3 regions of the Exiguobacterium sp. R-17 genome follow, and region 1 is predicted to be linked to each of the others. Evidence: riboswitches for the same ligand, from Rfam matches in the RefSeq annotation. Region 1 holds a riboswitch; each other region holds the start of a gene.
What was found. A riboswitch is a leader RNA that binds a small molecule or an ion and turns the genes downstream of it on or off. The one in region 1 is predicted to bind S-adenosylmethionine.

Region 1 (3,279 bases):
CGATCATGATGAGATTATCATAGCGATAGTAGCCGAAGCGGATCGCGAGGTCACCGACACCTCCGCCGCCGACGATACCAGCCATCGCCGAGAAGCCGATCAAACTGATCGTCGTTAGCGTGATTCCCTGAATGATGCCAGGGAGTGCTTCTGGTAAAAGGATACTGACGATGATCCGTAATGGTTTCGCTCCGCACGCTTCCGCTGCTTCGATCAAACCAGGTGGAATCTCACGCAGTGATGTTTCAACGAGTCGTGCGAGAAACGGAATCGCTGCGACACTGAGGCTGACGGATGCTGCTGTCGGACCAATCGTATTATCAAGCAAGAACTTCGTTAATGGAATGAGGGCAACAAGCAAAATGATGAACGGCAAGGACCGGACGATGTTGACGACGAAGTCAAGGACACGTCGGATGGCAATGTTTTGAAAGAATAAACCGCGGTCGGTGACGAACAGGAGAATCCCGAGTGGAATCCCGACGACCAATGCGAAGGCAAGCGAAATGCCAACCATCCACGCCGTCTCACCAAGTGCCTTCAACAACTCGGGTAACATCGTTTGTATACGATCAAGCCACATCCTGAATCACCTCGAGTGTATGAAGTTCCGCCGCAAGCCAGTCGAGGGCAGGTGCGATTTGATCGGAGGATCCCGTCAAGCTGACGATTAGGACACCAAAAGCGACGTCTTGGATGTAATCGACTTTTCCGTGCAGGATGCTGACCGAGATATCGTATCGACGGATGGCTTCCGATAACGTACTTTCACCGGTCTTCTCGCCCGTGAACTGCAGGCGGATGATCTTTCCTGGTGTCGCTTGCAAGATGCGTTCCGGTAGCTCGATCTGGAGTGCCGTGTCGACGTAATGTTGTGTCACCGGATGTTTGGCTTGACTGAACAAATCGTATGTAGAGGCGACTTCGACGACTTCCCCTTGCGACATGACCGCGACACGATGGCAAATCTGTTTGACGACATCGATCTCATGCGTGATGAGGACGATCGTCAATCCAAGTCGTTCATTCAAATCTTTCAACAAATCTAAAATCTGCAGCGTCGTGACCGGATCAAGGGCAGAGGTCGCTTCGTCACATAACAAGACGGTTGGATCATTCGCGAGTGCCCGGGCAATCCCAACGCGCTGTTTCTGTCCGCCGCTCAACTGACTCGGGAAGTTCGTCTCGAATCCTTCGAGTCCGACGAGCGAGACGAGTTCACGGATCCGTTCCGGAAAATCTGCTCGTTTGACGCCAGCAGCCTTCAGTGCAAAAGCAATGTTATCTGCGACATTACGCGACTGGATCAATTGGAAATGCTGAAAGATCATTCCTGTCCGCAAGCGAAGTTGACGCAAATCTGCTTTTGACATTCCGCCGAGCGAGACACCGTCGACCTTTACCGTTCCTTGTGTCGGATGCTCGAGACCGTTGATCAGACGAAGCAACGTACTCTTACCGGCACCGGATTCACCGATGATCCCAAAGATTTCTCCTTTTTGAATCGTCAAATCGACATCTCGTAATGCGAAAATCGGGGTCCGGTCTCGGACGAACCGTTTCGTAATCTGTTTGAATTCAATCATCTGCTCATCTCCTTGTACAAAAAAAAGTCGCTTTTTCCTAGTAGCAGAGCAACCAGAAAAAAGCGACGAAAGTGTAAGATTTCGTAACTTATCTCTCAGAATGAATCCATTCTGTAGGATGTGGCACCGTTCCTGATAGGTGGTTGCCGGACGTCGTTGGGCCTAATCCCTCGGTCGCTCTCGATAAGTAGTTATGCTGTTGGGATTTACTTTAACGGAAATGATTCCCATCTGTCAAATGTTTTTTCAGAATTATTCCGCAACAGGTGTCCGGAACAGGTTGAGCGTTCCGATTCGGTCGACGGCCTCCTCTAGCCGTTCGACGTCAGCAATTAAGCTGATCCGCACGTATCCTTCGCCGTATTCACCAAAGAATGATCCAGGGGTCACGGCGACGTGTGCTTCGTCAAGCAGATGATCCGTGAAGCTTTGGGACGTGTATCCTTCCGGCACGGGGAGCCAGACGAAGAAGGAACCGCCCGGTCGTGGTCCACTCCAGCCGATTGCATCGAGTTTTGCGAACAACGCATCGCGTCGCGTTTCATACAAGCTACTTAACTCGCGGACGCACGTTTGGTCACTCGTCAGGGCAACGGTCGCTGCATGTTGGATCGGTGTGAAGGCACTGACGTAGAGATGTTCCTGATACGTCTCGATGCTTGAGATGACGGACGGATTTCCGATCGCGAAAGCGATTCGGAAGCCAGACATGTTGAAGCGTTTCGAGAGTGAGAACAACTCGATTCCAACATCTTTCGCCCCTTCCGTCTGCAAGAAGCTTCGTGTCGGACCGTCAAAGCTGATGCCACCGTAGGCTAAATCATGGACGACACAAACATCATGGGCATCCGCGAAGGCAACTGTCTGTTCGAAGGCTTCTGCTGTCGCTGTCGCACCTGTCGGATTACTCGGGTAATTGAGGAACAACATCCGGGCGCGCTCGACATCTGTCGTATCAAGTAAATCGTAATCCGGCAGGAAGTTATTTTTCTCAAGCAATGGAAGCGTAATCGGGTAAGCACCAGCAAGTGCTGCTCCAGACAGGTAATCCGGGTACCCCGGATCCGGGACGATGACACCTTCTCCAGGATTGACGATCGTTTGTGGTAAGGCGACGATTCCGGCTTTACTACCGAGAAGAATTGCGACCTCGGTTGCCGGATCGATTGTGACGCCGAATTCGTTCGCATAAAAGCTCGCGACGGCTTGCTTTAGAAAATCATGTCCACGAAATGGTGGATATTGAAGGTTTGTTGGCTCATCGATCGCCTGTTTCAAGGCGTCGAGAATATGTACGGGCGTCGTTTGATCGGGTGTTCCTTGACCAAGGGTAATGACATCATGTCCGGCAGCTTTCACAGCACCGATCCGGTTCGCAAGTTCAGCGAAAACGGGAGCAGGAAGCCGATCGATGGCGATGGATGGAGCGAAATGTTTCATGGATGTGTGCCTCCTTCGTAGTATTGTCGTCAAGGATAACGAATATTCAGTCAAAAGAAAAGAACTTTTTTGAAATTCAAAAAAATCGTCCAATAAACAGGTACAGATATGTGGAGCGGGAATAGAGAGTAGGGAAAGGAGTGAGGAGATGAAGCGAGCTAGCTGGAAAGAAGCAGTCGTCTATCAAGTCTATTGGCGCAGTTTTAAGGATTCGAATGGGGACGGCATCGGTGATTTGCGAGGTGTCATCGAT
Region 2 (3,279 bases), 900 kb from region 1:
GTACGCCACCACCAGCGTTGATGACGGAATCGATCCCGAAGTCGCGTACGAGTTGAGCAACGAGTCCTGGGTGAATACCGGCTGAAGGGACAGGGAAAATCGCTTTCGTCTGACCGAAGCGAGTCGCTTCGACCGCGATGCCGCGGGCGACGTCCTTCGGAAGAGCGACATTGCCGTAAGGTGACGGGAATAGTGTTAAGTCTGCACCAGCAACGCGCGGTAATGTGCCAAGTAAGACAGGCGCTGCAACACCGTGGTTCGGGCTAGCAATCAATGCACCGCTGTAAGCCGGATGATTGAAAATGGGAACGTTGATCTCCGGATCACTTGCCAATTCACGTAAGACGTCGAGTCCGTATGTGAAGGTATTCAACAAGAAAGCAGTTGCTCCAGCGTCAATCAATCGTTTGGCTTGATCCTTGAGCGTAAAGACGGGACCACTAAGTGTGATCGCATACAACGCACGTTTACCGGTCCGGTGGAAATGAGCATCGATAACCTCACGTCCGATCCGTGCCCGATCAATCGTCGGTGTCAACGGATTGTCATATAAGATCTCATCGTCCTTGACGAGATCGATCCCACCAGCAAGTTGTCCTTCGAGTTGATCACGAAGGAACGATAAATCGCGTCCGATGACCCCTTTGAAGATGCTCATTAACAGTGGACGATCTTCGACACCAATCAAGGAACGAACTCCTTCGATCCCGAACTTCGCACCTGGAAAATCCGACGTGAATGTATCGGGTAGTAGCAGTTCTGTTAATTTGATTTCACCGTCGAGTGAGAGTTTCCCGAAGACGGTCGTCAAGATCGCAGAAAAGTCGCGCGATACATTGTGTTCCGGGTAACGAATCGTGATATAGCCTTTACCGTCGCGTTCTTCCGTATGTACGACTTCTCCTTTGAATGAGGCGAGTTGTTGTTGCTCAAGATGATTCAGCTCCGTCCAGGAACCAACCGTCAGACCAAGCGCGAGTTGTTCGGCGCGTTGCTCCAGTCGATCGCGGGCGGTCAATTGATAAGTAGCTGTGATGTAAGCCATGTCTTTCCTCCTTCAATAAAAAAATGGTCTCTTGTCAGCGACAAGAGACCATGAATGATTCGAACGTGGACTCTTATCTGTCAGCTTAGTAGCTGCAAGAATTAGCACCGTGCCAAAAGGTCGGTTGCTGCGACATCGTAGGGCTTGTCCCTCCGTCTGCTCTTGATAAGAATTGGATGAAATTGTGAAATCTAATTGCAATTTTTACATGAGAGTCACGACTTGTCAAACTATTTTTAGAAAATTTATTTTTTTGAAAATACTCTTTCTATATATGGAGCAAAAACGATATCCGTTTCTGCTTGATTTCGATTTGACAGCAGGGAAGAGGATTGCGTAAGATTCAAATCAATATCACACACGACAACTACATACGACTCTTATCGCGAGTTGGCAGAGGGAATTGGCCCGATGACGCCGCAGCAACCGACCACTTGGCACGGTGCTACATCCAACAGACGTTTCGTCTGAGAGATAAGAGGACGCAGTGACTTTCCTGCGCCTCTTTTCGATGACGAAAAGAGGCGCTTTTTCGTGTATCACACAGGGGGAACTGAGATGACATACAAAGCATTTACAGAACAGGACGCGATCGAACGGGTCCGCTCACTAGGACTGATCGGCGACGGAGCCGTCGAAGCAGAAGAGATTGGCGACGGCAATCTCAATCTTGTCTTTCGAATTCGAGAAGGTGAACATCGATTGATTCTAAAACAAGCACTTCCGTACGCGAAAGTCGTCGGTGAAAGCTGGCCACTATCACTCGAGCGGGCGTGGATCGAGCAATCCGCACTCCGTGAATTCGCCCGGCATGCCGTGCCGTTCGTACCGCGTGTTTTTCATGCTAGTCACGACGAGGCGTATACGGTCATGGAAGATCTTTCACATCTGACAATCGTTCGAAGCGGTTTACTCGCAGGTGAACAGTATCCGTTGCTTGCGGAACATATTGGTTCTTATCTCGCTCGGACTTTATTCCATACATCGGACTTTGCGCTTGGTCCGGTTGAAAAAAAACGTGTCGCCCGAACGTACTACAATCCGGACTTGTGCGACATCACGGAAAAATTAATCTTCACGGATCCGTTCCATGACGCGGAGACGAACGAGATTGAAGCCGGGCTTGAAGAAGAGGTGGCACGTCTATGGGCGGACGATGAGTTGAAACGCGAAGTCGCAAAACTCGAAGCGCTTTTCATCACGAAAGGAGATGCGTTGCTACACGGCGATCTACATACAGGAAGCATCTTTGCTTCGGCAACGGAAACGAAAGTCATCGATCCAGAATTCGCCTTTTATGGTCCATTCGGATTTGATGTCGGACAGTTCATCGCCCACTTATTCTTTGCAGCATACCCGGATTATTCAGCACTTCGTGATGCCCGGATTCGCGACATCGATACGTTCTGGCTGACGTTCGCTTCGACGTTCCGCGCCTTATGGGAACGCGAAGCCGTCGAACCATTCCGGACATCGGGACTCGTCGACGATGTACTGAGCACGATCTTGCAGGATGCCCTTGGCTTTGCCGGTTGCGAACTGATTCGTCGGACGATCGGACTCGCACCAGTCGCTGATTTAGAAACGATTAGTTCTATGACAGAACGACTAGAACGAAAACAACATGCTTTACGTTTAGGATCGGCGTTAATCAAACGTCGGACCGAATGCCGGACATTTGATGATTTACGAAACTTCGACGTAACGGAGGAACTTAGCCGATGAGTACATTCGTTCAAAGTATTCGTTATGAAGATCGTGTCTTGACGATTCTCGATCAGACACGTCTACCGCAGGAAGAACACTATGAAGTCATTACCGATCTTGCACAAGCGGTCGAAGCGATTAAACAACTGCGCGTCCGAGGGGCGCCTGCGATCAGTTTATTTGGCGGATTCGTACTCGTTCAAGAGGCGTACCGGTTTGAAGCAGAACTGTCGATCTATAAGCAAGCCTTGCTTGAGACATCAGCGACGTTACTCGCGACACGACCGACGGCTGTTAACTTACGAAATGTCCTTGATCAATTGAATCCAATCATTCAAGACGGGACGTCGGTAGAAGAGATCCGCGAACGGCTAGAGCAGCGGACGATTGCCTTATACGATCAGGATGCGCAGACGTCACGTCAAATCGGGATTCATGCACTTGAATTGTTCCAGTCAGGTAACCGGATCCTAACGATCTGTAATGCTGGATCGATTGCGACCGCTGCTTATGGAACAGCACTTGCG
Region 3 (3,279 bases), 200 kb from region 1:
GTCGTCAACACGCCGACTGAACTCGATATGCAAGGGGCCATCGACCGGGCAAAAGAACTCGGTCAGGAAATTCCGAATAGTTACGTTCCGTTACAATTCGAAAACGAAGAGAACCCAGTCACGTATCAGCGGACACTCGGTCCTGAGCTGATTGCGGACTTACCGCATATCGACTGGTTCGTTGCCGGTTGTGGTTCAGGTGGTACGTTCGCCGGAACAGCGGACTTCTTAAAACAACGTCTCGGTACAAAAGCAGCAATCGTCGAACCGGAAGGCTCCGTCTTGAACGGTGGTCCAGCCGGTCCGCATAAGACAGAAGGTATCGGTACAGCGAAATGGCCAAGCCTCGTTCCGCGTGAACTCGTCGACGAGATTCATACGATTTCTGACCGTGATGCATTTGACGCGGTTCATACACTCGCTGCTCGCGAAGGATTACTCGTCGGTAGCTCAGCAGGGGCAGCGCTCGTTGCTGCGCTTGATATCGCAAAGCGTCACCCCGGCAGTACGATCGTCACCGTCTTCGCAGACAGTGCCGAACGTTATTTAAGCCAACAAATCTTTGAAAAGGTGGACGAAACTCATGCGTAAGAAGACAGCATTGATTCATGGAGGAACAGGTGTCGATCGGGCAACAGGAGCCGTCACACCTCCAATCTATCAAACAAGCACATACAAGCAAGATAAAATCGGTCAACTTAAGGACGGATACGAATACTCACGGACAGCGAACCCGACACGGACGAGCATCGAACGATTGATTGCGGATCTTGAAGGCGGCGCACGTGGTTTTGCGTTCGGTTCTGGGATGGCAGCGATTCATGCTGTCTTCCACTTGCTTGAGTCTGGCGACCACATCGTCATGACGGACGACGTCTACGGTGGTACGTTCCGTTTGATGCAACGCGTCTTACCGAAGTTCAACATCCAAGTAACGTTCGTCGATACGACGGATCTTGCGGCAACGGAAGCAGCGATCCAAGACAATACGAAGATCGTCTACGTCGAAACGCCGACGAATCCGTTGTTGAAAGTAACGGACATCGCAGCAATCGCAACGATTGCAAAACGTCACGATCTTAAACTCGTCGTTGATAACACGTTCGCGACACCATACCATCAACAACCACTCGCACTTGGTGCTGACATCGTCTTGCACAGTGCGACGAAATACATCGGCGGACATTCAGACGTCGTCGCTGGACTTGTCGTCGTCAAAGATGATGCGCTTGGCGAAGAGATGCACTTCATCCAAAACTCGACAGGCGGCGTGCTTGGACCGCAAGACAGCTTCTTGCTCGTCCGTGGTCTACGTACGCTCGGTATCCGGATGGATGCGATCGAAGAGACAGCACATGATCTCGTTGCGTTCCTACAAGCGCAAGACATCGTCTCGAACATCTTCTACCCAGGACTGGCATCACATCCTGGTCACGACATCCAAGCGAAACAAGCGACTGGATTTGGTGGGATGATCAGCTTTGATGTCGGTTCAGCAGCGAACGCAGAAAAACTCGTCGAGGCGACACACTTCTTCACACTCGCTGAGAGTCTTGGTGCCGTCGAGAGTCTGATTTCGGTGCCGGCACGGATGACGCACGCGTCAATCCCAGCAGAACGTCGGGCAGAACTCGGCATCACGGACGGTCTCGTCCGGATTTCAGTTGGACTTGAAGACGCGGAAGATTTGAAAGAAGACTTAACACGTGCTTTCACGTTCCTCGAAAAAGTTTCTGAAAAAACTGTTTGACAACAAAAATAACCCCTGCTAATATTCAGAATATATTCTACAAACTTAATACCGAAACTCTTATCGAGAGTGGTGGAGGGACTGGCCCGATGAAACCCGGCAACCGCGGATCTGATCCGAAGTGGTGCTAATTCCAGCAGACAAAAGTCTGGGAGATGAGAGCAAATGGTTTTGTGTACTGAAAAGTGCGCGCGTTTGCTCTAAAACGCGCGCACTTTTTTTATTTTAGGAGGGACAGTTGTGATTCGTTTACAAGACGTAGGAAAGATTTATCGCTCAAAGCGCGGAGCGGTCGAAGCCGTCGCGAATGTCGATCTGACAATCGAACGCGGTGAAATTTTTGGAATAATCGGTTATTCCGGAGCAGGGAAATCGACCTTGATCCGATTGTTGAATATGCTCGAAGCACCAACGAGTGGTTCGATTCAAATCGATGGTGTCGAAATGACATCACTGAAACCAAAAGAATTACGAGGCGTCCGCAAGAATGTCTCGATGGTCTTCCAGCACTTCAACCTACTCTGGTCACGGACTGTTGAAGAAAACATTATGTTCCCACTCGAACTCGGTGGCTTCCCGAAGGCTCGCCGCAAGGAACGGGTCGCGGAACTGATCCAACTCGTTGGTTTGGATGGACGCGAAAAAGCTTATCCGTCGCAATTATCCGGTGGTCAAAAGCAACGTGTCGGTATCGCTCGGGCACTGGCATCGAACCCGGACGTTCTCTTATGTGACGAGGCGACAAGTGCACTCGACCCGAAGACAACGGACTCTATCCTTGAGTTACTCGTCGACATCAATGAAAAATTGAAACTGACGATTGTCTTGATCACACACGAGATGCACGTCATTCAAAAAATCTGTCACCGGGTCGCCGTCATGGAGGCCGGTAAAATCGTCGAACAAGGACCGGTCGCAGAAGTCTTCCGTCATCCGAAGCAAGCGATGACGAAGGAATTCGTCAAACAATTGACGTCGCCATCGGAAAACGAGTTGACGTTCGCGAAACTCCGCGAACGCTACCCAACCGGAAAAATCGTTCAGTTGACATTCGTCGGATCGACGGCGGAAAGTCCGATCCTCGCGGAAGTCATGAAGGATTCACCCGTCCTGTTCAATATCATCGGCGGAAACGTCGGTCAATCACAGGAAGGGGCGCTCGGTACGCTGTTCATTCAGTTAATCGGGGAAACAGAAGCAACACAAACGGTCATCACGAAGCTTCAAGCCAGTGATGTTGAAGTGGAGGTGGATCACCGATGATTTCATTCTTTGACAACCTAGACTGGGACATGGTGTGGGAAGCGACAGGCAGTACCGTTTATATGACGGCAATCGCTGGGGTTTCGACATTCGTCCTCGGTTTGATCATTGGTTTACTATTGTATGCGACAAACGAAGAATTATTGTTCAAGAATCGGGCGTTTTATTCAGTGCTGAGCTTGGTCGTCAACGTCTTCCGTTCGATTCCGTTCATCATCTTACTGATCTTATTGATTCCATTTACGACAGCGATCGTCGGTTCGTTC

Region 2: another riboswitch for S-adenosylmethionine. It lies ahead of mtnK (S-methyl-5-thioribose kinase); the one in region 1 lies ahead of ACN9MT_RS13260 (methionine ABC transporter ATP-binding protein).
Region 3: another riboswitch for S-adenosylmethionine. It lies ahead of ACN9MT_RS12285 (methionine ABC transporter ATP-binding protein); the one in region 1 lies ahead of ACN9MT_RS13260 (methionine ABC transporter ATP-binding protein).

Annotation. Positions count from the first base shown of each region.
Region 1 is NZ_CP184372.1:2,519,794-2,523,072, reverse strand. Features, by position in the region: gene ACN9MT_RS13265 (methionine ABC transporter permease) at 1-583, opposite strand, end outside; gene ACN9MT_RS13260 (methionine ABC transporter ATP-binding protein) at 573-1,586, opposite strand; SAM riboswitch class I at 1,672-1,776, opposite strand; gene ACN9MT_RS13255 (aminotransferase class I/II-fold pyridoxal phosphate-dependent enzyme) at 1,839-3,026, opposite strand; gene ACN9MT_RS13250 (alpha-glucosidase) at 3,175-3,279, shown strand, end outside.
Region 2 is NZ_CP184372.1:418,460-421,738, forward strand. Features, by position in the region: gene ACN9MT_RS02300 (2,3-diketo-5-methylthiopentyl-1-phosphate enolase) at 1-1,045, opposite strand, end outside; SAM riboswitch class I at 1,116-1,217, opposite strand; SAM riboswitch class I at 1,423-1,526, shown strand; gene mtnK (S-methyl-5-thioribose kinase) at 1,604-2,770, shown strand; gene mtnA (S-methyl-5-thioribose-1-phosphate isomerase) at 2,767-3,279, shown strand, end outside.
Region 3 is NZ_CP184372.1:2,323,237-2,326,515, reverse strand. Features, by position in the region: gene ACN9MT_RS12295 (PLP-dependent cysteine synthase family protein) at 1-591, shown strand, start outside; gene ACN9MT_RS12290 (bifunctional cystathionine gamma-lyase/homocysteine desulfhydrase) at 584-1,750, shown strand; SAM riboswitch class I at 1,808-1,912, shown strand; gene ACN9MT_RS12285 (methionine ABC transporter ATP-binding protein) at 1,991-3,013, shown strand; gene ACN9MT_RS12280 (methionine ABC transporter permease) at 3,010-3,279, shown strand, end outside.